DNA from 4 places in the Streptomyces sp. JLBG701 genome. Region 2 is predicted to be linked to each of the others. Evidence: riboswitches for the same ligand, from Rfam matches in the RefSeq annotation. Region 2 holds a riboswitch; each other region holds the start of a gene.
The links. A riboswitch is a leader RNA that binds a small molecule or an ion and turns the genes downstream of it on or off. The one in region 2 is predicted to bind cyclic di-AMP.

Region 1: linked by a shared signal. The riboswitch ahead of AC5DRG_RS21435 (transglycosylase family protein) and the one ahead of AC5DRG_RS25100 (M23 family metallopeptidase) in region 2 are both predicted to bind cyclic di-AMP.
Region 3: linked by a shared signal. The riboswitch ahead of AC5DRG_RS44750 (M23 family metallopeptidase) and the one ahead of AC5DRG_RS25100 (M23 family metallopeptidase) in region 2 are both predicted to bind cyclic di-AMP.
Region 4: linked by a shared signal. The riboswitch ahead of AC5DRG_RS38900 (M23 family metallopeptidase) and the one ahead of AC5DRG_RS25100 (M23 family metallopeptidase) in region 2 are both predicted to bind cyclic di-AMP.

What each region holds. Positions count from the first base shown of each region.
Region 1 is NZ_CM178588.1:4,683,260-4,690,391, forward strand. Features, by position in the region: gene AC5DRG_RS21415 (Ppx/GppA phosphatase family protein) at 393-1,334, opposite strand; gene AC5DRG_RS21420 (DUF501 domain-containing protein) at 1,465-1,989, opposite strand; gene AC5DRG_RS21425 (FtsB family cell division protein) at 2,019-2,495, opposite strand; gene eno (phosphopyruvate hydratase) at 2,608-3,894, opposite strand; gene AC5DRG_RS21435 (transglycosylase family protein) at 4,207-4,887, opposite strand; cyclic di-AMP (ydaO/yuaA leader) riboswitch at 4,891-5,077, opposite strand; gene AC5DRG_RS21440 (transglycosylase family protein) at 5,275-6,201, opposite strand; gene AC5DRG_RS21445 (cytochrome P450 family protein) at 6,395-7,132, opposite strand, start outside.
Region 2 is NZ_CM178588.1:5,476,247-5,483,378, forward strand. Features, by position in the region: gene AC5DRG_RS25090 (PrsW family intramembrane metalloprotease) at 1-128, shown strand, start outside; gene AC5DRG_RS25095 (aldo/keto reductase) at 136-1,083, opposite strand; gene AC5DRG_RS25100 (M23 family metallopeptidase) at 1,218-2,249, opposite strand; cyclic di-AMP (ydaO/yuaA leader) riboswitch at 2,261-2,418, opposite strand; tRNA gene AC5DRG_RS25105 (tRNA-Met) at 2,759-2,832, opposite strand; partial or broken gene AC5DRG_RS25110 (hypothetical protein) at 2,905-3,159, opposite strand; gene AC5DRG_RS25115 (dihydrofolate reductase family protein) at 3,178-4,308, opposite strand; gene AC5DRG_RS25120 (MarR family winged helix-turn-helix transcriptional regulator) at 4,402-4,917, shown strand; gene AC5DRG_RS25125 (GTP cyclohydrolase II) at 5,024-5,665, shown strand; partial or broken gene AC5DRG_RS25130 (M55 family metallopeptidase) at 5,679-6,098, opposite strand; partial or broken gene AC5DRG_RS25135 (barstar family protein) at 6,322-6,483, shown strand; gene AC5DRG_RS25140 (zinc ribbon domain-containing protein YjdM) at 6,586-6,945, shown strand; gene AC5DRG_RS25145 (ArsR/SmtB family transcription factor) at 7,099-7,132, shown strand, end outside.
Region 3 is NZ_CM178588.1:9,781,622-9,788,753, forward strand. Features, by position in the region: gene AC5DRG_RS44745 (alpha-galactosidase) at 1-1,122, shown strand, start outside; cyclic di-AMP (ydaO/yuaA leader) riboswitch at 1,409-1,586, shown strand; gene AC5DRG_RS44750 (M23 family metallopeptidase) at 1,589-2,554, shown strand; gene AC5DRG_RS44755 (DUF6250 domain-containing protein) at 2,743-3,456, shown strand; gene AC5DRG_RS44760 (SGNH/GDSL hydrolase family protein) at 3,600-4,385, shown strand; gene AC5DRG_RS44765 (hypothetical protein) at 4,427-4,900, shown strand; gene AC5DRG_RS44770 (TetR/AcrR family transcriptional regulator) at 4,941-5,561, opposite strand; gene AC5DRG_RS44775 (glutamate dehydrogenase) at 5,625-6,815, opposite strand; gene AC5DRG_RS44780 (MBL fold metallo-hydrolase) at 7,024-7,132, shown strand, end outside.
Region 4 is NZ_CM178588.1:8,434,308-8,441,439, forward strand. Features, by position in the region: gene AC5DRG_RS38890 (M16 family metallopeptidase) at 1-893, shown strand, start outside; gene AC5DRG_RS38895 (M16 family metallopeptidase) at 890-2,278, shown strand; cyclic di-AMP (ydaO/yuaA leader) riboswitch at 2,494-2,661, shown strand; gene AC5DRG_RS38900 (M23 family metallopeptidase) at 2,675-3,439, shown strand; gene AC5DRG_RS38905 (GntR family transcriptional regulator) at 3,626-4,321, shown strand; gene AC5DRG_RS38910 (HPr family phosphocarrier protein) at 4,527-4,808, opposite strand; gene AC5DRG_RS38915 (bifunctional acetate--CoA ligase family protein/GNAT family N-acetyltransferase) at 4,996-7,132, shown strand, end outside.

The sequences.
Region 1 (7,132 bases), 790 kb from region 2:
GCTTCGACATAGCCTGTGCTATCCTCCGCGACCCGCGTGACGGAGGTCATGGCGCGACGGGGGAACCAGGGTGTAGGGCAACCCGTTGTCAATGCCGCGTGAGCTGCCTCTCCGTCCCACGAAGCCCCGCGTGAGACCCCCGAAACACCCTCCCGCACAACCCACGGGAAACGCCCTCGTCACGCCCTACTGAGCACGTTCACAGACCCGCTGATCCCCCGGAAGGGCCAACCGGCACCCATTCGTCGCCCAACCGGACCGAATTCCTTGTGAAGAACTTCACGAACTTTTTCGAGAGCACGTCGCCGAGGGGTGTCGCAACCCCCCTCAGGGGCGCTCATACGTTATCCGACCTGCTCAACCGACGGCTACCGATCGGTAACAAAGGAGACCTACGACACCGACCAGGCGATCCCGTCGAGGATGTCGTGCTCACTCACGACCACCTCCTCGGCCCCGATCCGCTCCATGATCGAGAGCAGGACCAGAGCCCCCGCCGCGATCACATCGACGCGCCCCGGATGCATGGACGGAACGGCCGCACGCTCGGCATGGGTCGACCGCAGGAGCCACTCGGTGATCTCGCGGACGCGGTCGTAGGAGACCCGTGAGTGGTGGATGGCGACCGAGTCGTACTCCGGCAGGCTCTGCGCGATCGCCGAGACCGTGGTCACCGACCCGGCCAGCCCTACGAGGGTCCGCGCCTCCCGCAGCGGAACGGTCTCCTCGGCGAGGTCGAGGGCCGCCTCGATGTCGGCGCGCATCGCGGCGATCTGGGCGTCGGTGGGCGGGTCGGACACGACGCCGTCCCGCACCAGGTGCCGCTCGGTCATCCGCACGCAGCCGATATCGACCGAGCGCGCCGCGCGGACGTGGTCGTCGCCCACGACGAACTCGGTCGACCCGCCGCCGATGTCCACGACGAGGTAGGGCTTGGCGAGATGGTCACTCCCCTTGAGCTCCTTGGTAGCCCCGGTGAAGGAGAACTCCGCCTCCTGATCACCGGAGATCACCTCGGGCTCGACCCCGAGAATGTCGATCACCCCGCGCACGAACTCGTCCCGGTTCTCGGCGTCCCGGGAGGCAGAGGTGGCCACGAACCGCAGCCGCTCCGCCCCATGCTCCTTGATGACCGCCGCGTAGTCCCGGCAGGCGGCGAAAGTCCGCTCCAGCGCCTCGGGGGCGAGCCGCCCGGTCCGGTCGACGCCCTGACCGAGGCGGACGATGGTCATCCGCCGGTCCAGATCGACCAGTTCACCTGTCTCTGGGTCGGCGTCGGCGACGAGGAGCCGGATGGAGTTCGTACCGCAGTCGATGGCGGCGACGCGGGTCATGGCAGTCCTTACCTCTCAGCAGGGGTCGGTGAATCCCAGCCCGACTGGCGTCGGATTTTCAGCGCCGGCCCAGGCATCTTCAGCCCGTCCGGGGGTCTGGGGGCGGCAGCCCCCAGAGACGGACGCACGGTCACGACTCGGCGCCCGGCACCACACACGGCCCCTTCGCCCACCACTCCGGCAGCATCGCAATCGCCTCATCGCCGAGCGGATTGACGCCCGGCCCGGCGGCCAGCGAATGCCCCACCAGCACATGCAGACACTTCACCCGGTCCGGCATGCCACCCGCGCTGGGGAAGCCCTCCAGCACCTCGATGGCGTCACGACGCGCGATGTAGTCCTCGTGCGCGGAGCGATACGCCGAGGCAAGCTCCGGATCAGTCTGCAGCCGCTCCGTCATCTCCTTCATCACCCCGTTCGCCTCCAACGTGCCGATCGCCGAAGCAGCACGCGGACACGTCAGGTAATACGTCGTCGGGAACGGCGTACCGTCCGGCAGCCGAGGCGCCGTCTCGACAACATCCGGCTGCCCACACGGGCACCGATGCGCGATCGCACGCAGCCCACGAGGCGGACGCCCCAACTGCTGCTTGAAGGCCTCGACATCGGCGTCGGTGGGCTCGGTGCGCGGGGTGGAAGGCGGAGGCGTTTCCATGCTCGTACGAAAGACTCTCTGTAGTCAGTTCACTGGTCGGACGCGTCGGACTTGTCGACCCCGTCCCAGACGTTCGCGTACCAGGGACGGTCGGCCACGCCGAGGTCGGCGCGCGACTGCTTGGCCGCGTCCGGGTCGACGACGGTGAAGCCGGTCTCCCCGGGCAGTACATAGTGCAGCCGCAGCCGGATCTGCTGCTCCGCGTACGCGTCGTCCTGCCAGCGTGCCTTGAGGTCGCGCAGCTGTTCCACCCGCTCCTTGGCCTGCTGCTTCTGCCGCTGCAGGTCGGCGATCTCGGCGCGCTGGGAGACGTACTGCCTTATCGGGTAGGCGAGGGCGACGATCAGCGAGCACAGGACGAGGGCGAGGAGGGCGGCGCGGCCGGTCAGCCGGGAGCGGCGGGCCTGCCGTTTGGTCTGGGAGCGGTAGACGCGGGCCGCGGTCTGCTCGCCGAGCAGCTTGATCCTGGTCGCGGTGGAGAAACGGTCCCGGTCCTTCACGGCCATCTCTCACTCCCGTTCCCGACACGCGCGTACGTCCCCGCACACGGTACGGGACCGGGTACGGGGACGTACGTACGACTGGCTAAGCCTTAACCCTGTACGGGTCGTACGGGGGTCAGCCCTTGAAGCGCGGGAAGGCCGAGCGCCCGGCGTACACCGCCGCGTCGTCGAGGATCTCCTCGATGCGCAGCAGCTGGTTGTACTTGGCGACGCGCTCGGAGCGGGCCGGGGCGCCGGTCTTGATCTGGCCGCAGTTGGTGGCGACGGCGAGGTCGGCGATGGTGACGTCCTCGGTCTCACCGGAGCGGTGCGACATCATGCACTTGAAGCCGCTGTTCTGGGCGAGGGTCACGGCGTCCAGGGTCTCGGTCAGCGAGCCGATCTGGTTGACCTTGACGAGCAGCGCGTTGGCGGCGCCCTCGTCGATGCCGCGGGCCAGACGCTCCGGGTTGGTGACGAACAGGTCGTCGCCGACGATCTGGACCTTGCCGCCAAGCTTGTCCGTGAGGACCTTCCAGCCGGCCCAGTCGTCCTCGAACAGCGGGTCCTCGATGGAGACGAGCGGGTAGGCCGCCACGAGCTCCTCGTAGTACTCCGTCATCTCGGCGGCGGAGCGCTCCTTGCCCTCGAAGAGGTACTTGCCGTCCTTGTAGAACTCGGAGGCGGCGACGTCGAGCGCGAGGGCGACCTGCTCACCGGGAACGTAACCGGCCTGCTTGATGGCCTCGAGGATGAGGTCGAGGGCGGCGCGGTTGGAGTCCAGGTTCGGGGCGAAGCCGCCCTCGTCGCCGAGGCCGGTGGACAGGCCCTTGGACTTCAGCACGCCCTTGAGGGTGTGGTAGACCTCCGTGCCCCAGCGCAGCGCCTCGGAGAAGGACTCCGCGCCGATCGGGGCGATCATGAACTCCTGGATGTCCACGTTGGAGTCGGCGTGCGAGCCGCCGTTCAGGATGTTCATCATCGGAACGGGCAGCAGGTGCGCGTTCGGGCCGCCCAGGTAGCGGAAGAGCGGCAGGTCGCTGGCCTCGGAGGCGGCGTGCGCGACGGCGAGGGAGACGCCGAGGATGGCGTTGGCGCCGAGCGAGCCCTTGTTGTCGGTGGCGTCCAGGTCGAACATCGCCTGGTCGATCAGGCGCTGCTCGGTGGCGTCGTAGCCGACGAGCTCCGGGCCGATCTGCTCGATGACGGCCAGTACGGCCTTCTCGACACCCTTGCCCTGGTAGCGGTTGGGGTCACCGTCGCGGAGCTCGATGGCCTCGAAGGCGCCCGTGGAGGCGCCGGACGGGACGGCGGCACGACCCGTGCTGCCGTCGTCGAGGCCGACCTCGACCTCGACCGTGGGGTTGCCTCGGGAGTCCAGGATTTCCCGGGCTACGACGACGTCGATGGACGGCACGAGCATCTCCTTCTTGGGATGTGACGCGGCTCTGCAAGACCGCGATGGGTTCTGCGAGACCGAGCCTAACCGGCTCCGGGCGATCAGCCACCGCTTGGACCGGCCCCTGGACAGAACCGAGAGTAAATTGTTTCTGAACTGAACAAAGACGGCCGTACAAAGACGGCCGTACAAAGTCGGCGCAAGAAAAAGCCCCGCCCCGGTGCGTACGGGGGAACACGCACCGGAGCGGGGAGCCTCGTGGGGGACGGGGGTGACCCTCACGAGGCCTTCAGTATGAGGACCACGGATGTGAGGGCGCTGTGGTTCAGCTAGGTCTTACTTGAGGTGGAGCTGCTGACCCGGGTAGATGAGGTCGGCGTCCTCGACGATGTCCTTGTTCAGCTTGAACAGCTTCGCCCAGCCGCCCTTGACGTCGTGCTCCTCGGCGATGGAGCTGAGGGTGTCACCCTTGACGACCTTGTACTCGCCGTCACCCTTCTTGACCTTCTTGCCGGTCGGGGTGGTCACGGTCTTCTTGGCGGCCGGGCGCTCGGCGGAGCGGGAGGCCGACTGCTCGGTCGAGCGAGTGGTGGTGCCGGTGCTCGTGTCGGCGGAGGAGCTGGAGCTGCTGCTGCCGGTGTACGAGGCGCTGGACAGGCCGGTGCCACAGGTCGGCCAGGCACCCTTGCCCTGCGCGGCGAGGACCTTCTCGGCTATCTCGATCTGCTGCGCCTTGGTGGCCTGGTCGGCGGTGGAGGCGTAGGCGGAGCCGCCGTACGCGGCCCAGGTGGAGGCCGAGAACTGGAGGCCGCCGTAGTAGCCGTTACCGGTGTTGATGGCCCAGTTGCCGCCGGACTCGCACTGGGCGACGGTGTCCCACTCGGAGGCGGTGGCGGCGGAGGCGGTGCCGGACGCCATCAGCGGCGCAGCGATGGCGACACCGGTCACGCCGGCCAGTGCGGCGACGCGGGTGGCCTTGGACGGGCGACGGTGCTTGCCCTTACCGGAAAACAGCATGGTTGATCCCCTCACCGACGCCTGCGAGGTGAGCTGTCGGGTTCGGGCCGTGTGAGTTGCCCGGCCGCACACCTTTCGATGTACGACTTCACCCCAAGCCGGTTCCGGCCACTGAAGCCTCGAAGGCTTCAACTGCCGGGCCCGGCACTTACCTTGGGTCCCCCGCTCCTGCCTACGGCGCTGTTGAGCGACGACTGTTCCCGTAGGCCGCTGGCAGGACTCGGCGTTGCGGCAGACGGGGCTCGTGTTGACGAGCGGTGACGACCGTAGACAGGCGATCGCCGGAATTTCAAAGACGATCAGGGCTTCTGAGACTCATCCCACACTTTCCCCAAACCGGACATTCAGCGCGAACCATGACGCGAACTCCCGCTGCTTTTAACCCGTTTAGACACCAAGATCGAGGGTCTGACCGGCGAAGATGTGACTCGGGTCGGACCCGATCGCCTTCTTGTTCGCGGCATAGAGCGCACGCCATCCGCCATCGAGGTCAAGGGAGTCGGCGATGGACGCGAGCGAGTCGCCGGCACGGACTGTGTACGACTCACGCGACTCACTGGCGCCGCGATGCCTGCCGGTGCCGAGCGCGCCCGTGTCGACGAGGGCCGAAGAGCCGACACTCTGCTCGAAGTTGCCCGACTCGTCACCCTTCGTCGCACCTGTGGATGAACTGTCCGTTTCCTGAGGAGCGCTCTCGGTGGACGTCGACGCGGACTCGGAAGACGAAGGCGACTTGTCGGACTTGGTGGAGTTGTCCGCGGAGTTGCCCGTGGAGCCGGCGTCGGCGGAAGCGCCCGGGGAGTCGCTTGAGGAGTCGCTGGACGAAGAGGACGTATCAGATGATTTACCGGAGGAGTCGGACAGACCGGAAGAGCTGGACGAATCCGACGAGTCGGACGAGTCCCCCGCGACACCCGTGTCGACATCCGCCGAAGCCGAGTCCTGGCTGAGCCCGTTGAGCAGGCCGCAGGTGGACCACGCGCCCACACCCTGGTCGTCGAGGAGCTTCTCGGCGACGGCTATCTGCTGCGAGCGGCTGGCCAGGTCGGCGCTCGGGGCGTAGTCCAGGCCGCCGTACTCCTCCCAGTTCTCCTGGCTCAGCTGGAGGCCGCCGTAGTACCCGTTGCCCTCGTTGGCACTCCACGCGCCGCCGCTCTCGCACTCCGCGACGCGATCCCACGTGGTGCCGTCGGCGGCGCTCGCCACCGTCGCCCCGAGGAGCGGGATCGCGATGGCGGAGCCGGTGACTCCGGCCGCGACGAGGATGGCGGGGGCCTGACGGGGGCGACGGTGACGACCGTTCCCGGAGAGCATGTGGGGACCTTTCCGGAGGCAACAGTGACCTGCGCGACGGATGAAGCGGGGGCGTCGCACTGGTACGCGAACGTATCTGCAGTCGATCACTTGTCACAAGTTAATGCCGCGAGGATCACGTGAAGATCACAGACTTGAGGGTTTGTCAGGTTTGCGGTGGCGGAGCGGGGCCCTGCGCAGTCGCCGGACGGAATTAACGGACCGGCGTGAACTCCACAGGCAAAGTGCGCAATCCACGCATGATGAGGCCGCCGCGCCAGCGCAAATCGGTTGGATCCGCCGCGAGTTGGAGGTCTGGGAGGCGGGTGAGGAGCGTGGCGAGCGCCGTCTGGCCCTCCAGGCGGGCGAGGGGGGCGCCGAGGCAGTAGTGGATGCCGTGGCCGTAACCGAGGTGCTGATTGTCACGTCGGGAGAGGTCGAGCGTGTCCGGCTGCGCGAAGCGTTCGGGGTCGCGGTCCGCGGCCGCGAGTACGACGAGGACGGGGTCGCCTGCTGCGATGTCCTGTCCGCCGACGGTGAGCGGCTCGATGGCGAAGCGCCAGGTGGCGAGTTCGACGGGGCCGTCGTAGCGGAGGAGTTCCTCGACGCCGGTTTCGAGGAGGCCGGCGTCGTGGGCGGCGAGGGAGGTTTGGAGGCGGGCTCGCTGCTCGGGGTGGGTGAGAAGGGCGTACGTGCCGTTGCCGATCAAGTTGACGGTCGTCTCAAATCCGGCAAACAGCAAGATAAAGGCCATGGCTGCCGCCTCGTTCTCGGTGAGGTGCTCGCCCTCGTCCGAGGCGCGGATGAGGCCGGAGATGAGGTCCTCGCCGGGGGCGGGGTCGGCGGGGAGGGCCTCGCGCTTGCGGTGGATCAGTTCGGCGAGATAGCCGCGCATCTTCTTCACGGACCGCGCGACACCGCCCCGGGGCCCGCCGCCGTGCCGGGTCATCAT
Region 2 (7,132 bases):
CGTACGGACAGCAGGCGTACGGACAGCAGACGTACGGGCAGGCGTACGGACATGCCTACGGGCCGGCGCCTTACCCCGCGCCCCACACGGCCTATCCCTACCCCGCCTACAACCCGTACCGGACGTAGAGACCCCCTACGCCGAAGCCTCCGTAAGCCTCTCCACCTCCGCCTCCGTAAGCTCCAGCTCCGCCACCGCGACCAGTGCCGGGAGCTGGTCCACCGTACGGGCCGACGCGATCGGGGCCGCGACCGTCGGCTGGGACGCGAGCCAGGCCAGGGCGACCGTGGCGACCTCCGCCCCGCGTGATGCGGCGATCTCGTCGAGGGCCGTGAGGACCTTGCGGCCGCGTTCGGTGTCGAGATGCTTGCCGGCGCCCATCGCGGCGCGCCGGCTGTCGACCGTAACGCCGGGGCGGTACTTGCCCGTGAGGAAGCCGGACGCGAGCCCGAAGTACGGGAGGGCGGCCAGGCCGGTGCGCTCGGCGAGGTCCTGGAGCTCGCCCTCGTAGGTGTCGCGGGAGACCAGGTTGTAGTGGGGCTGGAGGGCGACGTACCGCGCGAGACCCTCGCGGTCGGAGAAGTCGAGGGATGCCTGGAGGCGCTCCGCCGAGATGTTCGAGGCGGCGATGTGCCGTACCTTGCCCGCCTTCACCAGCTCGTCGAGCGCGCCGATGATCTCCTCGACCGGCACCTCGGGCTTGTCGAAGTGGGTGTAGTAGAGGTCGATGTGGTCGGTGCCCAGGCGGCGCAGGGACGCGTCGGCGGCGGCCCTGATGTTGGCGGCCGTGAGGCCCGGGAACTCGGGGTGCTGGCTGACCTTGGTCGCGATGACCACGTCGGAACGGTTGCCGCGCGCCTTGACCCAGTTGCCGATGATGGTCTCGGACTCGCCGCCCTTGTTGCCCTCGACCCAGGCCGAGTAGGAGTCGGCGGTGTCGAGGAAGTTGCCGCCCGCGGCCGCGTACGCGTCGAGGACGGCGAAGGACTGCGCCTCGTCGGCGGAGAAGCCGAAGACGTTGCCGCCGAGGACGAGCGGGAAGACCTCCAGGTCGGAGGAGCCGAGCTTGCGAAGAGAAGTCATGCTCTACAGCAACACCCGCACCGGAGCGCCCTGTTCCGGAGGCAATGGCAAAGTTCCGTAAACCCCAAAAGACCGGCAGCCCTGGCGTCGGGGGGGTGTCGCCAGGACTGCCGGAAGTCGGAGAGGAACAAGCCTCAGGGGGTGAGCCCCTTGCTCTGCAGCCAGGCCATCGGGTCGATCCCGGTGTCCGCTCCACCGGGGTGGACCTCCAGGTGGAGGTGCGCCCCGGTCACGTTGCCCGTGGAGCCGACGCGTCCGATGACATCGCCGGTGTTGACCTTCTGGCCGACGCTGACGCTGATGGACGACTGGTGGGCGAACCAGAGCTCGGTGCCGTCGTCGAGCGTGAGCACCGTCTTGTAGCCGTACGACCCGTCCCAGCCGGCCTCGGTGATGGTGCCGCTGTGGATGGCCTTGATGAGCGTGCCCGTGGGCGCGGCGAAGTCGAGGCCCGTGTGGTAGCCGGAGGACCACAGGGAGCCGGCCTGGCCGAAGGTGCTGGTGATCGTGTACGAGGAGGTCGGCAGCGTGTACTGCTTGGCCAGCTCGGCCAGGCGCTCGGCCTCCGCCTTCGCGGCGGCTTCCTCGGCGGCCTTCTTCTTCGCGGCGGCGGCCTTGGCGTCGGCCGCCTTCTCCGCCGCTGCGGCGGCGTCCGCGGCCTTCTTCTCGATGGCGGCCTGGGCAGCCTCCTGCGCCGCGGTGTCGGCCTGGTCCTGCTGCTGCTCGGCCTGGAGGATGATCCGGGCGCGCAGTGCCTCGCCGGCGTCGGTGGTGCCCTCGGCGGTGTCCTCGGACGTGACACCCACGCTGCTGAGCGCGGTGGCGGAACCCTTGGGGCCTTCGTCGTCCGAGATGAGCGAGCCGACGGACGGCAGGTCGGGCATGGAGATGGAGACGGGCGGCTTGCCGGTGTTGGCGCTGGCCATACCGGCCCCGCCGACGGCGGCTATGACACCGACGCCCAGGACGGTGGAGCTGCGGGCGAGTCCCCCGCCGCGCTGCTTGCTGACGCGGTGCCGGCCTCGTACGGGAAGAATGGACTCCGCGGTGGGGTTCCACTCCTCCTTCGGGCCCTCGTCGGTGCGGGCGCCGCCGTAGACGAAGGTCTCGGGGCTGCGCTGTTCCGGCACGAACGGGGCTTCTGGGGCGGGCGGGTTGGACGCCACGTAGGCGTGCTCCTTTCCTTCCTTCTCGCCTACCGGGTTAGCTGACGGGTTCGGAGCAGGAAGGTCTCCTACGCGCGTATAACTGCCGTGCTGCCACGGCGTTATCCGCGTGATTCACCCCAAGTTGGTGGTTCCCCGGTTCCCTTGCGGGATTCGGCACGTGCGCACGGAGCCGACTCTTGTGACGGCTGGGACGACCGCGCTGCGTTATCGAACGTTAATAGACGCGGGCCCTGGATTCCAAGCCGTTCGGCTTGATCATTAACGATTTTCCGCAGGACGTAGCCGTCATGACCGGTAGAAAACGGGCGAGTTGACCGCGATTCAGGAGTCACACCAATTCTGACGGTGTGTCAGTCGTTATGCGGAGCGGGATCATGCGAACACCCCCCGTGACAACGATCAAGAACCAGTGGCGGCGCGCCCGTCCAGGTTTCGACGCTCGGCATCGGCGGCCCGGAATACACCGAAGGCCCGGATCTCAAGAGATCCGGGCCTTCGGCCGTGAGTAGCGGGGACAGGATTTGAACCTGCGACCTCTGGGTTATGAGCCCAGCGAGCTACCGAGCTGCTCCACCCCGCGCCGTTGTGACTCCAGTGTACGTCATCCGGAGGACCACATGCACACGCGTTGATTTGAAGCGCTCAGGGCACCTCACGTCGCAGGATTTCCGGCGTGGGTGAGGGTCTCCCAGGAAACGAAGAGGTCGTCGGTGCCGGCGGGCCGGGTCTCCTCGGTGTCGATGGTCGAGCCGACCGGGCTGAGCGGCACCTTGCCGTCCTTCTCCAAGTAGAAGTAGGCGGGCACGCGCTCGCGGAAGCGCTTCAGGGCGTGGTCGAAGGTCTGGTGGTCGTCGAGGAAGACGGCGATGCCGATCGCGGCGTCGGCCATCGCGAGGTCCCAGTTGCCGACCCGTGCGCGGGCAACTCAGCCCAGCAGATGCCGATTCGGCACCATGGCCGCCCACTCGTACTCCGGCAGTACGACCACGTCGACCCCCTGGCTGGTCAGCAGCCCGCTCCCGTCGGCCGCCTCGACGAACGTGTTCGGCTCGCGCCACGCCGTGACCACCCGTCGTACGCCCGCGTCGAGGATGATCCGCGCACACGGCCGGGGCCGCGAGGCACGGTGTGCGCAGGGCTCCAGGCTGCTGTACACAGTCGCGTCGGCGAGCCGCGGATCCGCCGGGTCCAGCTTGGCGAGGGCGGCCTCCTCCGCGTGCACCACGGGATCGTCGCCCTCTCGCGAGTACCCGCGGGCCAGCTCGGTCCCGTCGGCGGCCACCACCACCGCCCCCACGCTGAACGCGGTCCCCGAGGGCGGACACAGCACCGCCAGCTCGCAGGCCAGCGCCAGCCAGTGCCCGTCGGCGGACGCCGGTACGTCTCCGGTGCCGGGCGCGGTGGGCTCGTAGCGCATGAGTACGACGTCCTCGATGGCCCGCGTCTCCATGAGCCGCAGGCGTCCGCCCTGGTAGGGGCCGGGGCCGAAGAGCCGGGGGGCGTCCGGGTCGCCGACGAAGAGTGGTGCGACGACGAGTTGCAGCTCGTCGGCGAGCCCTTGCTGAAGCAGCTGGGTGTGGACGGTCCCGCCGCCCTCGACCATGAGACGCCGGACGCCGCGGACGTCGTGCAGGTGGTCGAGGAGGGCGTGCCAGTCGAGCTCGGGGCCGAGCGGCACGACGTCGGCGGCGAGCTCCAGTGCCTGTGCGCGGACGGCGCCCTTGTCGGTCGTATAGACGATCTTCTCGCCGCCCGTGTGCCAGAAGTTGGCGGTCGGGTCGAGGTCGCCGGAGCCGCTGACGGTGACCTTGAGCGGGTACTCGGGCTTCCCCTCGGCGACGCGGGCGGCGCGGCGCTCGGGCGAGTTGACCAGGAGGCGGGGGTTGTCGGCTCGGATGGTGCCGGCGCCGACGAGGATCGCGTCCACGGAGGCCCGTACCTCGTCGACGCGGTCGAAGTCGGCCGGGCCGGACAGGAGCAGGCGCTCGGGGCCGGTGTCGTCCAGGTAGCCGTCGAGGGAGACGGCGGCGGAGAGCAGGACGTGGGGGTGGGGCATCGGCGCGCTCCCTGTCGGCAACCTGCGGTCTTGAGCTTGAGGTCTTGAGCTTGCGGTCTTGGTTCAAGTTTGAAACAAACCTACACTGGGTGCATGACGACCCGCTGGCTCAGCCCCGAGGAGCAGCGCGCGTGGCGCGCGTACGTCGCCGCCTCGCTTCTCCTTGAGGACGCGCTCGACCGGCAGCTCCAACAGGACGCCGGCATGCCGCACCTCTACTACACCATCCTGGCCTACCTCTCCGAGGTGCCCGACCGCAGCCTGCGCATGACCGATCTCGCCGAAAAGCTGAAGATCACGCGCAGCCGGCTGACGTACGCGGTGGCGCGCCTGGAGAAGGACGGTCTGGTACGGCGTGAGGGGTGCCCGTCGGACAAGCGGGGCAGCGTCGCCGTACTGACCGACGAGGGCACGACGGTCCTGGAGCACACGGCACCGGGCCACGTCGAGACGGTCCGCGCGTCCCTCTTCGACCATCTGACCGAGGAGCAGGTGGGACAGCTGGAGGAGATCTGCACGAGCGTCGCGAAGGGAATCCAGGGGGAGGATCCACGGTTGGCACCGGAGGGGGTGCCGTGGCTTCGGCGGTCGTCATCTTCCTGCTCGTAATCTAGTTGCTTCAAATTTCAAGCATGAGGTAGGGTTCCGAACCGAGGATCTGCTTCAAATCTGAAGCAGAGACCGATAGAACCAGGTACGGAACTCGGAGACCCGCATGCCCGACACACCTACCGCCACCCCGCGCTCCCGCGTCCGAGTGCCCCTTCGCTTCGGCGACGGCTACTCCGTCGACGCCGAGCTGGTCACCTTCCACGGCCTGGCCGACGGCCAGGAACACGTGGCCGTCGTCCTCGGCGACCCCGGCCCCGTCCCGCTGGTGCGGCTGCACTCCGAGTGCCTGACAGGCGACGTCTTCGGCTCGGCCCGCTGCGACTGCGGCCCGCAGCTGCGCGAGGCGGTGGAGCGGATCGCCGACCGCGGCGGCGTGCTCCTCTACCTCCGCCAGGAGGGTCGCGGCATCGGCCTCTACAACAAGCTCGACGCGTACGCCCTCCAGGACCAGGGCCTCGACACCTACGCGGCGAACGCGGCCCTCGGCCTCCCCGAGGACGCCCGCGACTACACGGCGGCGGCCCAGATGCTGCGCGCCCTGGGCATCGACCGGCTGGACCTGCTCTCCAACAACCCCGACAAGGCCGACCAGCTCCGCGCGCTGGGCATCGACGTCAACGACCGTGTCCCCACGGGGGTGTTCACCACCGCCCACAACGTCCGCTACCTCCGCGCGAAGGTCCTCCAGACCCAGCACACGCTGCCGCTGGGGGAGTTGACGTTTACAGAGCTGAACGCGGGCTGACCTGCTTTGGCTTTCAGCAGTACGGGGGCTGGTTGGTGAGCGAGGCCGCCACTCGCATCCACACGCCGAAGAGCCGGTAAAGGAACGGGAGTTCGCCCTCCGCCCGGACGGTACGGCTGTCGGTGGCGGTGACGCCGGGGATGCCGAGGAGGGTGGCCGGTGCCGAGGCGGACTGCCAGCGGACGGTGAGGGTGGAGGGGCCGGACGGGACCGTGGCCGTGGGGCGGTGGGCGATCGCGGCGGTGACGGTCTCCTCGATGGCCTGGCGGGCCTCGGTGTCGGGCCGCAGTTGGGCGGCGAACCGGTCATGGGCGTACTTCACGGCGACGGTCGCGATCGACGCGTCCCACTCCGTGGCCTCCGCGCAGGCGGCGTCGTCGCCGGTGAGCGCCACCACGGGCACGCCGATCGCGGTGGCGGTGGCCTGCGCGAGCACACCCGCGAAGTGCGCCGTGATCGTCTCGACGACCGGATCGGCGTCGGGCGAGGCAGGATCGACGCCGGCGGCAAGGGCAGCCCCGGCCTGCTGCCGCGCGACGACGACCTGGATCCGTCCGCTCACCGAGGCGACGGCCGGCATCCCGACACCGAGGCAGGTGCGCGGCTCCCACTGCCGCACCACCCAGAGCTTGTTCACCGCATGAGCGGCCGAGCTCGGTTTCCCGGGCTACTTCGGCCACGACTGGGACGCCTTCCGCGACTGTCTGCGCGAGGCGGTGGACAACGCCGACGACGACGTGGTGGTCCTCCTCCGCGAGGCCGGGGAACTGCTCGCCGACGAGCCGCCCAACGCGCTGGCGATCCTCCTCGCCGTCCTGGGCGAAGCCGCCGGCGACGACCCCATCGCCCCCGGCCTGCCCTGGATCCAACGGGTACCCGGCCTCCGTCAGGGGCAGGTTGGGGCCGGATACCCTGACGGGATGATCGAGAATCTTCCTCCCTGTCCGAAGTGCTCCTGCGAGTACACCTACGAGATGAACGCCCTTGTGGTGTGCCCTGAGTGCGGCCATGAATGGGTTCCTGACGTGAGCGGTGCCGAGGGTGGTGACCCCGTCGGCGAGCGCGTCATCAAGGACTCCGTCGGCAATGTGCTGCAGGACGGCGATTCCGTGGTCGTGGTGAAGGCGCTCAAGGTGAAGGGGAGCCCTTCGGGGATCAAGGCCGGGACCAAGGTGCGCAACATCCGGCTGGTCGACGGAGTCGACGGCCACGACATCGACTGCAAGATCGACGGTTTCGGGGCGATGCAGCTCAAGTCGAGCGTGGTCAAGAAGGGCTGACCCTCCCCCCTCCGCCGGGGCGGCCCGGCAGCAGTCTGATGCTGAATTGCAAAATTTCGCAATTGGTTAGATGCTGTGTTGGCTGTGTTCGCAGGTAGCCGCGGGCGCAGCCTTCACTGCCCCGGGTGGGGCGCTGCCGGAAGCCGAGGGACCGTGTCCGTTCCGCTGTACCAGGCCAAGGCCGAGT
Region 3 (7,132 bases), 4.3 Mb from region 2:
CTCGCGCGGCGGGCCGCGGCGATGGGCGTCGAGCTGTTCGTGGTCGACGACGGCTGGTTCGGGACGCGGACCAGCGACCGGGCCGGGCTCGGCGACTGGGCGCCCAACCCCGACCGCTTCCCGGCCGGCCTCAAGCCGCTCGCCGACTACGTCCACGACCTCGGCATGCAGTTCGGCATCTGGGTCGAGCCCGAAATGGTCAATCCGGACAGCGAGCTGTATCGCGCGCACCCCGACTGGGTGCAGTTCCAGCCCGGACGAAAGCGGACGGAGTTCCGCAATCAACTGGTACTGAACCTCGCCCGCGAGGACGTCCAGGAATACCTCTGGGAAAAGCTCGACGGACTCCTCTCCAGCGCCCCCGTCGACTACGTCAAGTGGGACTTCAACCGCTGCTTCACCGACGCGGGCTGGCCCGGTGAGCCGTATCCGCAGCGCCTGTGGGTCGACCATGTGCGCGCGCTCTACGCCCTGTTGGACCGGCTGCGGGAGGCCCATCCCGGGGTGGCCTTCGAGTCCTGCTCGGGTGGCGGCGGCCGGATCGACCTCGGTGTGATGAGCCGTACGGATCAGGTGTGGACCTCGGACAACACCGACCCCCTCGACCGGCTCGCCATCCAGCACGGCTTCAGCCAGATCCACCCCGCCCGGGTCATGGCCGCCTGGGTCACCGACAGCCCGAACACCCAGCTCAACGGCCGGGTCAGCTCGCTCCGATTCCGGTTCGTGAGCTCCATGGCGGGCGTACTCGGCGTCGGTGGCGACCTCGCGAAGTGGAGCGACGAGGAGCTCGCCGAGGCGCGGGAGTGGGTGGAGCTCTACAAGGAGATCCGGCCCCTCGTGCAGCGCGGCGACCAGTACCGGCTGCGGCCTCCGCGCGGCGGGCTGAGCGCCGTGCAGTACGTGCGCGGCGACGAGGCCGTCGTCCTCGCCTGGCTCCAGGCGCAGAGTTACGGCGAGCCGGTCCCGGCTCTTCGGTTGCGCGGCCTCGACCCGACAGCATCGTACGAATGCCGTGAAACGGGCGAAGTTCACAGGGGTGCCGTATTGCTGCATCACGGGCTGCGTACAGGCTTGCTCGGTGACCTTGATGCGGCAGTTTTCCGGCTGCGTCGCATCTGAGTATTCTGTCCGAATTGAACCCTTCATTCCAACTCGCTCTGGAATGAAGGGTTCTGGGGATGTGTCGCGTGAGCAGCGTCTCATTCGTGACCGAGCGTCGCCCGTCATGTTCACGTAATTCCGGTTCATTTCCTGGGGATTTGAAGTAAGTGACGGGGGTGGAATTCACGGAGGGTGACCGTGAATTCTCACAGGGGATCACAAGAAACGCGTGCAACTGGAACCTCCTGCTTGTCCCTTTGCGTCTTGGTCGCTTACGTTCGCCACCAATCCGGACGGACGCCCAATCCTGCCGCCGCCCGGAATCCGCAACTCACCGGTGAACGGCAGGAGCGGGGGACCCACAGGTAGAACCGCCTGTTCCGGTCTCCGGAACGGCTAGGGGTAAAGCCGCGTTTCGACGCGACCGGGCATCTCCAGCTCGCACCCGACAGCTCACCTCGTAGGCGCCGGAGAGGAATTCGTCATGCCCGCGAAGGGTAAGCACCGCCGCCCGAAGGCCCAGCGTTTCACCCGCTCGATCGCCGTTGCCGGAACCGGCGGAGCCGCACTCGCCCTTCCGCTCATGGGGGCCACCGGCGCCCATGCGGCCACCCCGCAGTCCGTTTCGGAAAAGGCCGCGCAGTCTTCCACCGCGACGGTCGAGAAGACGGCCACTGAAAAGAAGGCCGCCGAGAAGAAGGCCAACACCAAGAGTTCGGGCGTCAAGACCTATTCGGTGCGAGCCGGGGACTACCTCTCGAAGATCGCCGACGAGCAGGACGTCAGCGGCGGCTGGACGAGGATCTACCAGGACAACCGCAAGGCCATCGGCAGCAACCCGTCCCTGATCCACCCCGGCTTGAAGCTCACGCTCGGCGGAAAGGCCGCGACGGGTAAGACGGGTAAGACGGACACCACCAAGTCGTCGTCCTCTTCGTCTTCTTCAGCCTCCTCGTCCTCGTCCTCGTCTTCTTCGGCTTCCTCGTCCTCGAACACGTCGACGAGCGACGCGACCGACACCACGAGCACCAGCACCTCCAGCGGCTACACCCTCCCCGTGGCCGGTGCCACCGTCGGCACCGCCTACCACACGGCGGGCAGCATGTGGTCCAGCGGCTACCACACGGGCGTCGACTTCGTCGTCCCGACCGGTACTTCGCTCAAGGCCGTGGCCGCGGGCACGGTCGTCTCCGCCGGCTGGGGCGGTGCGTACGGCAACCAGGTCGTCATCAAGCTCGCCGACGGCTACTACGCCCAGTACGCCCACCTCTCGTCGCTCTCCGTCTCCAGCGGCCAGACCGTGACCGAGGGGCAGCAGCTCGGCCTCTCCGGTGCGACCGGCAACGTGACCGGCCCCCACCTCCACTTCGAGATCCGCACCACGCCGGACTACGGCTCGGACGTGGACCCGGTCGCCTACCTCCGCTCCCACGGTGTCTCCGTCGGCTGACACCCGCGCCTGAAGCGCCCCCACGCCACCGAAGGCCGGACCCCGATCCCCGGGTCCGGCCTTCGGTGTGTCCACTGCTCCCCGTTCGTGATCGCTGTGTTGCCTCTTTGTGGCAGGGGTGTCCAAGGCGTCGGCAGGGGAGGGAGGGTGAGGCGACAGTGATCCCGTTCCCGAAGGAGTCGTATCCCGTGACGACCACGCGTAGAACGTTCGGAGCCCTCGCCGCCGGCACCGCCCTCGCGGCGCTCGCTCCGACGGCGGCGAGCGCCGCGCCCCGCCACCGCCGGCTCATCGCGCACGACGACTTCCGCCACGGTCTCGGGCAGTGGGTCGCCGAGTTGCAGGGCGGCGGCACCGTCACCGCCTCCCGCGGTGTCCTGGAGATCGACGTGCCGAGCGGTGCGACGGTCTGGTTCAAGCGGAGGCTGGAGGGGCCGTACGTTCTCGAGTACACCGCCACGCCGGTGTCCGAGGGCGGGGTCAACGACCGGGTCTCCGACCTCAACAACTTCTGGAACGCCACCGACGTGCGCTCCCCGGACGACCTCTTCGCCACCGTGCGGGGCGGCGCGCTCGACGAGTACGACTACCTCAGGACGTACTACGTCGGCTACGGCGCCAACACGAACACCACGACGCGGCTGCGCCGGTACGTGGGGGAGCCAGGGGTCCGCCCGCTCGTCTACGACTACACCGAGCCGCTGCTCACCGCGAACGAGCCGAACCGGGTCCGGATCGTCTCGGACGGGTCGACGGTGCTGTGGTGGAACAACGGGCGGCTCGTCTTCGACTTCACGGACCCGGAGCCGTACACGAGCGGGCACTTCGCCTTCCGGACCGTGTGGAGCCACTTCAGGATCACAGAGTTCCGGGTGTGGCGGTTGACGCCGGAACAGCCCTGATCGGAGGGTTATTCCTCAGTTGGGAAAGCCTTTAGCAGTGGCTTATGTCACCGTCCGTCAACCCCTTATTACGGTCGCGTAGGTCACACCCGAAGAGGAATCATGCCGGTGTGGCAGACGATTCGAAGAATGACAACAGATCAGTGATCGGGTCGTACGTGGCGGTGGGGGACAGCTTCACCGAAGGCGTCGGCGACCCCGGCCCCGACGGGGCGTTCGTCGGCTGGGCCGACCGGTTCGCGGTACTGCTCGCCGACCGGCGGCCCGAAGGCGACTTCGGCTACACCAACCTCGCCGTGCGCGGCAAACTGCTCGACCAGGTCGTGGCGGACCAGGTCCCGCGGGCCATCGAGCTCGCGCCCGACCTGGTCTCGTTCTGTGCGGGCGGCAACGACATCCTCCGGCCCGGTACCGATCCCGACGAGGTCGCCGAACGCTTCGAGCGGGCGGTCATCGCACTCACCTCGGCCGTCGGCACGGTGGTGGTGACGACCGGCTTCGACACCCGTGGCGTGCCCGTGCTGAAGCATCTGCGCGGCAAGATCGCCACCTACAACGGGCATGTGCGGGCCATCGCCGACCGATACGGTTGTCCGGTGCTCGACCTGTGGTCCCTGAAGACCATCCAGGACCGTCGTGCCTGGGACGGCGACCGGCTGCATCTGTCTGCGGACGGCCATACGCGCGTGGCGCTGCGCGCCGGGCAGGTCCTCGGGCTCGACGTACCGGCCGACCCGGACCAGCCGTGGCCGCCGCTGCCACCGCGTGGCACGCTCGACGTCCGGCGCGACGACGTCCACTGGGCCCGCGAGTACCTGGTGCCGTGGATCGGGCGGCGGTTGCGCGGGGAGTCCTCGGGCGACCATGTGACGGCCAAGGGGAGTCTGTCGCCGGACGACATCAAGTCGCGCATCGAGGCGGTCGCTTGAGCGGGCCGGGCTGGCTCGACCAGTGAGGTGACGGCGCGGGAATGGCGCGCGGACGGGTGCGGACCCCGGTGCCGGGATGGGCGCGACCTGTCCGCGCCGTCCGGAGGGGCCGTATCCGTATCCCCGCACACCTTCCCCGCGCCACCGCCACGCTCGCCGCCGCCCTCCTCGCCCTCGGCCTGTCGGCCGTCGCCGCGCCCAGTGCGACCGCGCTGCCCAAGGGCGCCGCAGTCGCGGGGCACAGCGAGCCGACCCCGGCGACCGTCACCGTCACCGGCCAGGGCAGCGCCACGGCCGCACCCGACGCCCTGCTGCGTGCCGTACGCGAACACGGTGTCGCCGACCGGGACGTCCGTACCGAAGAGTTGTTCCTGAACCCCGTCCACCAGTACCAGGACGGCACCTCCCAGCTGACCGGCTACCAGGCCGCCCCTCCACGGTGGCCGTCGACGCACCCGCTGCCGGCGCGGGCGTGCCGGTCGCCCCCGGCGAGATCGAGGACACCGTCACGCTGACGGCCGTGTACGAACTGCGGTGACCGTCAGGGGAGGCGTCTCACCGCTCCGAGGTGGTCAACGCCTCCCGCTCCAGCCCCAGTTCCCGGGCCAGCGCATCCTCGACCCACTCGTGCGCACGCGCGCGTGACACCGCACCGGCGTACGACGTCAGCTGTACGGCGAGGCCGTCAAGGAGGGCCGTGAGGCGCAGGGCCGTGCCGGCGGGGTCCGGGCAGCGGAACTCGCCGGCGGCCACCCCTTCGGCGATGACCTCGACGATCGCGGCCTTCCACTCCTTGTCGAGGTCACGGGTGACCTCCTGAAGGGCGGGCTCGCGCAGCGCCGCCGCCCAGCCCTCGATCCACAGCCGCCATCCCTTGGCCTGCCCTGTCGGCGCGTACCAGCGCACGGCCGCCCGCAGCCGGCGCAGCGCGGTCGTACGGCGGCCGAGGAGCTTGCGCAGTTGTGCGAGGTCGTCCTCGGCCGCGTAGGTGAACGCGGCGGCGACCAGCTTCTCCTTCGTCGAGAAGTGATACAGCACCAGCGCGTTGCTCACACCGAGCGCCGAGGCCACATCGGCGATCCTGACCGCCGCCACGCCCCGCGCCTCGATCTGATCGATGGCGGCCCGCAGCAACTCCTCACGCCGCTCCGCCACGCTCAACCGCACTCTTGCCACGCCGTCACCCTAATCCGTGGCAGGTGAGGGTGACGAAGAGCGGGTCACCGCGCGTGGCCGCTGTCACCGGTACCAGCCGAACCGCTCGGCGATCACCGGCAGTTGGTCCGCGACGAGGGCGTGTGCGGCGGCCCGCGGAGTCGTCCGGTCGGCCTCCGCGCGGGCCAGCATCAGGTAGGTGAGGGCGCGCATCGAACGGCGGATGTGCGCGAACGCCTCGTCCGCGTCCGCGCCGATGTCGCCGAACAGCGTCCACCACCACCAGGCGTTCGTCCCGGAGTTGACGACCACGTCCGGCAGCACGGTGACACCGCGCCCGGCGAGCAGTTCCTCAGCCTCCGGCAGCACGGGCATGTTGGCCGCCTCGACGATCCAGCGCGCGGTGATCCGCTCCTGGTTCGCCGTGTCGATCGTGTACGAGACCGCCGCCGGCACCAGCACCTCCGCCTCGACCGACAGCCAGGCGTCGCCGGGCAGTTCGCGATCACCGGCCCGCAGCACGGAGCGGTCCACGGTGCCGAACGCGTCCCGCGCGGCGAGCAGCGCGTCCACGTCGAGGCCCGCCGGGTTGGCGATGGTGCCCTTGACGTCGGCGACGGCCACGATCGTCAGACCCGCGCGCGTGAGGAAGCGCGCCGTGGCGCCGCCCATGGTGCCGAGGCCCTGCACGGCCACGCGCGTGCCCGCCCACGGCACCGACGCCCGGTCCAGGGCGGCGAGCAGCGACTCGGCGACCCCGCAGCCGCCGACGAGTTCGTCGAGCCCGATGCCGTCCACCTCCACCGCGAAGGCGTCCGCGAGCCGCTTGCGGGCCACGGCCTCGTCGTCGAGCAGCGGATAAACGGCCTGGATCGACGAGATGAGCCCCGCCTCGGCGGCCGCCCGGTCCACGAGATCCTGGGTGAGGCCCAGATCCTCGCCCGTGGTCCAGAAGCCCTCGATGTAGGGCCGCATGGCACGCAGATAGCGCACGAGCAGCGCGTACGACTCCGGGTCCCGGGGATCGCAGTCGATGCCGCCCTTGGCGCCGCCGAGAGGGACGTAGCGGCTCTCGGGGTCGTAGTGCAGAGCCTCTTTCATGGTCATGCCGCGGGCGAGCCCGGTGACCTCGTCGAGGGTGCAGCCCTCGCGCATCCGCAGACCACCGCTGGAGACACCGCGCACCAGCCGGTCGACGACCAGGAAGCCCTGGCGGCCGGTGAGGTGGTCGGTCCAGGTGAGGGAGAGCAGGGGAGCGCCCTGAGGGGTTGCCATGCGGGCAATATACTGAACCGGCGTTCAGTTGCGCGCCGCCCCTCCGGGGTGGCCCGGGCGGCCCGGGTGCGCCGCGTGCCCATCCGGTCACGTTCCGCCGCATCTTTGGTCTTTCCTTGGAAACCGGGGGCTGTGACCCGGTCGACCCGGGAGCTGTCAGTGGGGGCGACCATAATGGAAGGTCTCACCCACTCCACTTGGAGGCATCGTGACCGGTTTCCGTTCCCTGAGCTCCGGGCTCCGTGCGCTGCGGCCCGCGGCCTTCGGCGCGGACTCGAGCGGTGAGCGCCTGGCGCGCATCCACAGGTCACCGCACT
Region 4 (7,132 bases), 3.0 Mb from region 2:
AGGGGCACCCGTACCACCACACCCCGATCGGCTCGATGGCCGACCTGGACGCGGCGACCCTGGAGGACGCGCGCGCGTTCTTCCGCACGTACTACGCGCCCAACAACGCCGTGCTGTCGGTCGTAGGCGACATCGACCCGCAGCAGACGCTCGCCTGGATCGAGAAGTACTTCGGCTCCATCGCCTCGCACGACGGCAAGCCCGTGCCCCGCGACGGCTCGCTGCCCGAGGTCATGGGCGGGCAGCTCCGCGAGGTCATCGAGGAGGAGGTCCCCGCGCGCGCCCTGATGGCGGCCTACCGGCTGCCGAACGACGGCACGCGCGAGGCGGACGCCGCCGACCTGGCGCTCACCGTCCTCGGCGGCGGCGAGTCCTCCCGCCTCTACAACCGGCTCGTACGACGGGACCGTACGGCCGTTGCCGCCGGCTTCGGCCTGCTGCGGCTGGCCGGGGCGCCCTCCCTGGGCTGGCTGGACGTGAAGACGTCCGGTGACGTCGAGGTGCCCGTCATCGAGACCGCCATCGACGAGGAGCTCGCCCGGTTCGCCGCGGAGGGCCCCACGGACGAGGAAATGGAGCGCGCCCAGGCCCAGTTGGAGCGCGAGTGGCTGGACCGGCTCGGCACGGTCGCGGGCCGCGCCGACGAACTGTGCCGCTTCGCCGTCCTGTTCGGCGACCCGCAGCTCGCGCTGACCGCCGTCCAGCGCGTCCTCGACGTGACGGCCGAGGAGGTCCAGCAGGTCGCCAAGGCGCGCCTGCGCCCGGACAACCGCGCGGTGCTCGTCTACGAGCCGGTCGCCGGAGAGGCGGCCGAGGACGCGGATCCCCCCGAAGACCCCGAGGCCGAGGCCACGGTCGAGGCCGGCGACAAGAACGAGGAGGCGGCCAAGTGACCGAGCTCGCCACGATGGAGTTCCACTCCCAGCCGCAGGCCGGCGAGGCAAGGCCGTGGGCGTTCCCGGCGCCGGAGCGCGGGACGCTCGACAACGGCCTGACCGTGCTGCGCTGCCACCGCCCCGGTCAGCAGGTCGTCGCCGTTGAGGTCCTCCTGGACGCGCCCCTGGACGCCGAGCCGGCCGGTCTGGACGGCGTTGGCACGATCATGGCGCGTGCCTTCTCCGAGGGCACGGACAAGCACACCGCGGAGGAGTTCGCCGCCGAGCTGGAGCGCTGCGGGGCCACGCTTGACGCGCACGCCGACCACCCCGGCGTACGGCTGAGCCTCGAAGTGCCGGCCTCGCGCCTCGCCAAGGCGCTCGGGCTGCTCGCCGACGCCCTCAGGGCGCCCGCGTTCGCGGACAGCGAGGTCGAGCGGCTCGTCGACAACCGTCTCGACGAGATCCCGCACGAGCTGGCCAACCCCTCCCGCCGCGCGGCCAAGGAGCTCTACAAGGAGCTGTTCCCGGCCACCGCGCGCATGTCACGCGCGCGTCAGGGCACCGAGGAGACGGTCCGGAACATCGACTCGGCGGCGGTACGCGCCTTCTACGAGAAGCACGTCCGGCCCGCCACGGCCACCGCCGTGGTCGTCGGCGACCTCACCGGGATCGACCTCGACGAGCTGCTCGGCGACACGATCGGCTCCTGGACGGGCTCCAGCGCCGAGCCGCTGCCCGTGCCGCCGGTGACCGCCGACGACACCGGCCGCGTCGTCATCGTGGACCGCCCCGGTGCCGTCCAGACGCAGCTGCTCATCGGCCGCGTCGGCGCCGACCGGCACGACCGCGTGTGGCCCGCCCAGGTGCTCGGCACGTACTGCCTGGGCGGCACCCTCACCTCCCGCCTGGACCGCGTCCTGCGCGAGGAGAAGGGCTACACCTACGGCGTACGGGCGTTCGGGCAGGTCCTCAGGGCCGCCCCGGACGGCACAGGAGCCGCGATGCTCGCCATCAGCGGCTCCGTCGACACCCCGAACACCGGCCCGGCCCTGGACGACCTCTGGACGGTGCTGCGCACGCTCGCCGCCGAGGGACTCACCGACGCCGAGCGCGACATCGCCGTCCAGAACCTCGTCGGCGTGGCGCCGCTCAAGTACGAGACCGCCGCGGCCGTCGCGAGCACGCTGGCCGACCAGGTCGAGCAGTACCTGCCCGACGACTACCAGGCGACGCTGTACCGGCAGCTCGCCGCCACCGGCACCGTGGAGGCCACGGCGGCGGCCGTGAGCGCCTTCCCGGTGAACCGCCTGGTGACGATCCTCGTCGGTGACGCGGCGCAGATCGCGGAGCCGGTCGAGGCGCTCGGAATCGGCGAAGTCACCGTCGTTCCGGCCGAGTAGAGAGCCGACCAGCGGCACGCGCGTACCGACACGCGTACAGGGGCCCTGGTGACTGAAGAGTCACCAGGGCCCCTTTATGTCCGAATTGAGGGAGAGGTTGCCTGTCTGCCCTGTGGCATGCGCTACAAATCGCTTGATCCGTTTGGGGATTGAAAGATGTCCCGTTTAGCGTCGTCCGGGCTGTCCGTCAGGCACTGCGCCGCGTCCGCGGCACCGGACAGCCATCGCCGAGTCCCCGTACGGCGCGAGCCAGGGGAGCCGGGGACCCACTCTGTGCAGTCCCTGGGGTGAATCGGACGCCCGCGCGTGCAGCGAGGGGGTCCGTAGGAGACCTTCCTGCTCCGAACCCGTCAGCTAACCCGGTAGGCGAGAAGGAAGGAAAGGACCAGCCACTACATGGCGTTCACCTGCGCCACCGGGAAGCATCGCGCTCCCAGCCGGATGAAGCGCACCACCGCCCGCGCGGCGGGCATCGCGGCCCTCACCACCACCGGCGTCATCGGCACCCTCGCCGCCCCGGCGCTCGCCGCGGAGAACACCGTCGAGCAGACCGGTCTGATCCCGGTCGTCACCATGGGCGACTCGGTCGCCGAGAAGATCGACGACCAGGCCGCCGCCCAGAAGCAGGCCGCCGAGGACGCTGCCGCGCGCGAGAAGGCCGAGAAGGCCGCGCGCAAGAAGGCCGCCGCCAGGGCCAAGGAAGAGCGCGAGGCCAAAGAGCGCGCCGCCCGTGCGGCTGAGCGCAAGCGCCTCAACACCTTCGTCACCCCGGTCGCGAACTCCTACGTCTCGACGGGCTACCAGGCCGGCGGCTCCCTGTGGTCCTCCGGCAGCCACACCGGCATCGACTTCCACGCCGCGACCGGCACCAGCGTCCGCGCGGTCGGCTACGGCACCGTCGTCGAGGCCGGCTGGGGCGGCTCCTACGGCAACAACATCGTGATCAAGATGAATGACGGGACGTACACCCAGTACGGGCACCTGTCGTCCATCGGCGTCTCGGTCGGCCAGCAGGTGACCACGGGCCAGCAGATAGGCCTCTCCGGCGCCACCGGCAACGTCACCGGAGCGCACCTCCACTTCGAGGCCCGTACGACCGCGGAGTACGGCTCGGACATCAACCCGGTCGCCTACCTCCGCTCGCACGGCGTGAACGTCTGACGACCGACCGCTCCGCCCCCTGAAGCCCCGGCCCCCCGCCGGGGCTTTCGGCGTTTCAGGGGCCCCGCTGTCCAAAAAATATCCATGGATTCCGGCCCGCCATCGGAAATTCCCGCTCATTGCAATAGAGTCACTGAACACACGTCAATCGTCGACGTTTCACGGGGATTAAAGCGGAGGTCGGTCATGCGTATTCCGGCGCACTCGGTATGCACGGCGATCCGGGACGACATCGTCGCCGGTGTCTACGAGCGCGGCAGCCGGCTCACCGAGGAACTCCTCGCGCGCCGCTACGGCGTCTCGCGCGTCCCCGTCCGGGAAGCCCTCCGCACGCTGGAGGCCGAGGGCTTCGTGGTGACCCGGCGGCACGCGGGCGCGTGCGTCGCGGAGCCGACCGAGCAGGAGGCCTCCGACCTGCTGGAGATGCGCATGCTCCTGGAGCCGCTCGGCGCCGCCCGGGCCGCCCAGCGGCGCACCGAGGCCCATCTGAAGGTGCTGCGCGGTCTGGTCAGGCTGGGCCAGGAGCGTGCCAGGAGGGGCAACAGCGAGGATCTGCGTTCCCTGGGCGGCTGGTTCCACGAGACGCTCGCCCAGGCCTCCGGAAGCCCCGCGCTGACCTCCATGCTGACCCAGCTGCGGCACAAGATCGCCTGGATGTACGCGGTGGAGGCGCCGGCCAACCCCGTGGAGTCCTGGGCGGAGCACGGGGCGATCGTGGACGCCGTCGCGCGCGGCGACAGCGACCGCGCGCGGGCGATCACGGCCCTGCACGCCGAGCGCGCGGCCACCGTGCACCGGATGCGGGTTCCCGGCAATGGAGATCGCCCGGATCGCGTGAGGACTTCGCAACATCCCGTAAACATGTCTGGCCTGCGGCATTAACACGGGCACCGTATACAAAGAAGGGATATTCGGTGGAGGCGTATTTCCGCTGCCCTTTTCTCGCGCGCCGGGAATTTCCGGTCGCGCGTCAAAGTCATGCCCGCGGCGATTTTCCCGAGTATGCCCGCGGTAAATTCTGGAAAAACAACAAAGCCGCGCCACCCGGAAAGGGTGACGCGGCTCCGCCGTGCGGTGCGGTTGTCGCTCAGACGGTCTCGGGGAGCTCTTCGAGCCCCTCGGCGACCAGCTTCGCCAGACGATCGAGGGCCGCGTCCGCGCCCTCGGCGTCGGAGGCGAGGACGATCTCCTCGCCACCCGTGGCGCCGAGGCCCAGAACGGCCAGCATGGAGGCCGCGTTGACGGGGTTGCCGTCGGCCTTGGCGATCGTCACGGGGACACCGGAGGCCGTGGCGGCCCGGACGAAGATGGAGGCGGGGCGGGCGTGGAGGCCCTCGGCCCAGCCGACGTTGACGCGGCGCTCAGCCATGTGATGCTGCCCTTCGGGTATTCAGGGTTGTCTAGACCAGTTTCCCACATCGTGAAGCATGCCCGGAGCGGTCCTTCGTCCCGCCCGGGAGTGACGTAGGACCGCGGCCTCGGCCCCACATCCCCGACTTGCTTTCCCCACAGACTGCCTCGCGCCGTTGTCGTACGCGAGCCGTACTCTGGGGCCCATGCAGACCTCGTCGGACCGGCACGAGTACCCCGCCCACTGGGAAGCCGACGTGGTGCTGCGCGACGGTGGTACCGCACGCATCCGGCCCATCACCGTTGATGACGCCGAGCGCCTGGTCAGCTTCTACGAGCAGGTCTCCGACGAGTCGAAGTACTACCGCTTCTTCGCGCCGTATCCCCGCCTGTCCGCCAAGGATGTCCACCGCTTCACGCACCACGACTTCGTGGACCGGGTGGGACTCGCGGCCACCATCGGCGGCGAGTTCATCGCAACCGTACGCTATGACCGGATTGGCGCCGACGGCATGCCCGCCTCCGCGCCCGCCGACGAGGCCGAGGTCGCCTTCCTCGTCCAGGACGCGCACCAGGGACGCGGCGTCGCCTCCGCCCTCATGGAACACATCGCCGCCGTCGCCCGCGAGCGCGGCATCCGCCGCTTCGCCGCCGAGGTGCTGCCCGCCAACACCAAGATGATCAAGGTGTTCATGGACGCCGGGTACACCCAGAAGCGCAGCTTCGAGGACGGCGTCGTACGCCTGGAGTTTGACCTCGAACCCACAGATCGGTCGCTCGCCGTGCAGCGCGCGCGGGAGCAGCGCGCCGAGGGGCGGTCGGTACGACGGCTGCTCGTCCCGGGATCCGTCGCGGTCGTCGGCGTCGGACGCACGCCCGGCGGCGTGGGGCGCGGCGTGCTCGACAACATCAGGGACGCGGGCTTCACCGGCCACCTGTACGCCGTGAACAAGTCCTTCCCGGAAGGACAGAAGGAGCTCGACGGGGTGCCGGCGTACCGCTCGGTGCGGGACATCGAGGGCACCGTCGACCTGGCCGTCGTTGCCGTCCCCGCCGACCACGTCCCCGAGGTCGTCGCCGAGTGCGGGGAGCACGGCGTGCAGGGACTCGTCGTGGTCTCCGCCGGATACGCCGAGAGCGGCCCCGAGGGACGCGAGCGCCAGCGCGAACTCGTGCGCCACGCGCGCGCGTACGGCATGCGCATCATCGGGCCGAACGCGTTCGGGATCATCAACACCGCCGAGGACGTACGGCTGAACGCGTCACTCGCCCCCGAGATGCCGCGGCCCGGGCGGATCGGGCTGTTCGCCCAGTCCGGGGCGATCGGGATCGCCCTGCTGTCCCGGCTGCACCGGCGCGGAGGCGGCGTCACCGGGGTCACGGGCGTGTCGACCTTCGTCTCGTCCGGCAACCGGGCGGACGTCTCCGGCAACGACGTACTCCAGTACTGGTACGACGATCCCGACACGGACGTCGTGCTGATGTACCTGGAGTCCATCGGCAACCCGCGCAAGTTCACCCGCCTCGCGCGGCGGACGGCGGCGGCGAAACCGCTGGTCGTGGTGCAGGGCGCGCGCCATGGAGGCGCGGCGCCGCAGGGACACGCGGTGCGGGCGACCCGGCTGCCGCACTCCACCGTCTCCGAGCTGCTGCGCCAGGCCGGGGTGATCCGGGTCGACACCATCACCGAGCTGGTGGACGCGGGCCTGCTGCTCGCGCGGCAGCCGCTTCCGGCGGGGCCGCGGGTGGCGATCCTGGGCAACTCCGAGTCGCTGGGGCTGCTGACGTACGACGCGTGTCTCTCCGAGGGTTTGCAGCCATTGCCGCCGCTGGACCTGACTACGGGGGCGTCCGCGGAGGACTTCCGGGCTGCGCTGTCGCGGGCGTTGGCGGATGACGCGTGCGACGCGGTCGTGGTGACGGCGATACCGGCGATCGGGGACATGTCCGCCGGGGACGGGGTGTTGGCGGAAGCGTTGAGGTCGGCCGCGGCGGAGGTTCCCGGGAAGCCGGTGCTGGTTGTGCATGTGGAGCTTGGGGGGCTCGCGGAGGCGTTGTCGGCAGCGGCCAGTACCGCACCACAGGCGTTCCGTCCCACGGATCGTCTGCCCACCGCGGTGCCGGAGCGACCGGCAACCCCAGCCGACACTCCCCGAACCGGCTCCCGCCTCATCCCCGCCTACCCCGCCGCCGAGCGTGCCGTCAGGGCCCTCGGCGAAGCCGTCAAGTACGCGCAGTGGCGGCGGGAGGCCGCCGAGCCCGGGAAGGTGCCCGAGTACGAGGACATCGACGAGAAGGGGGCCGCCGAGCTGATCGACGGCCTGCTCGCGCGCGGGCAGGGGC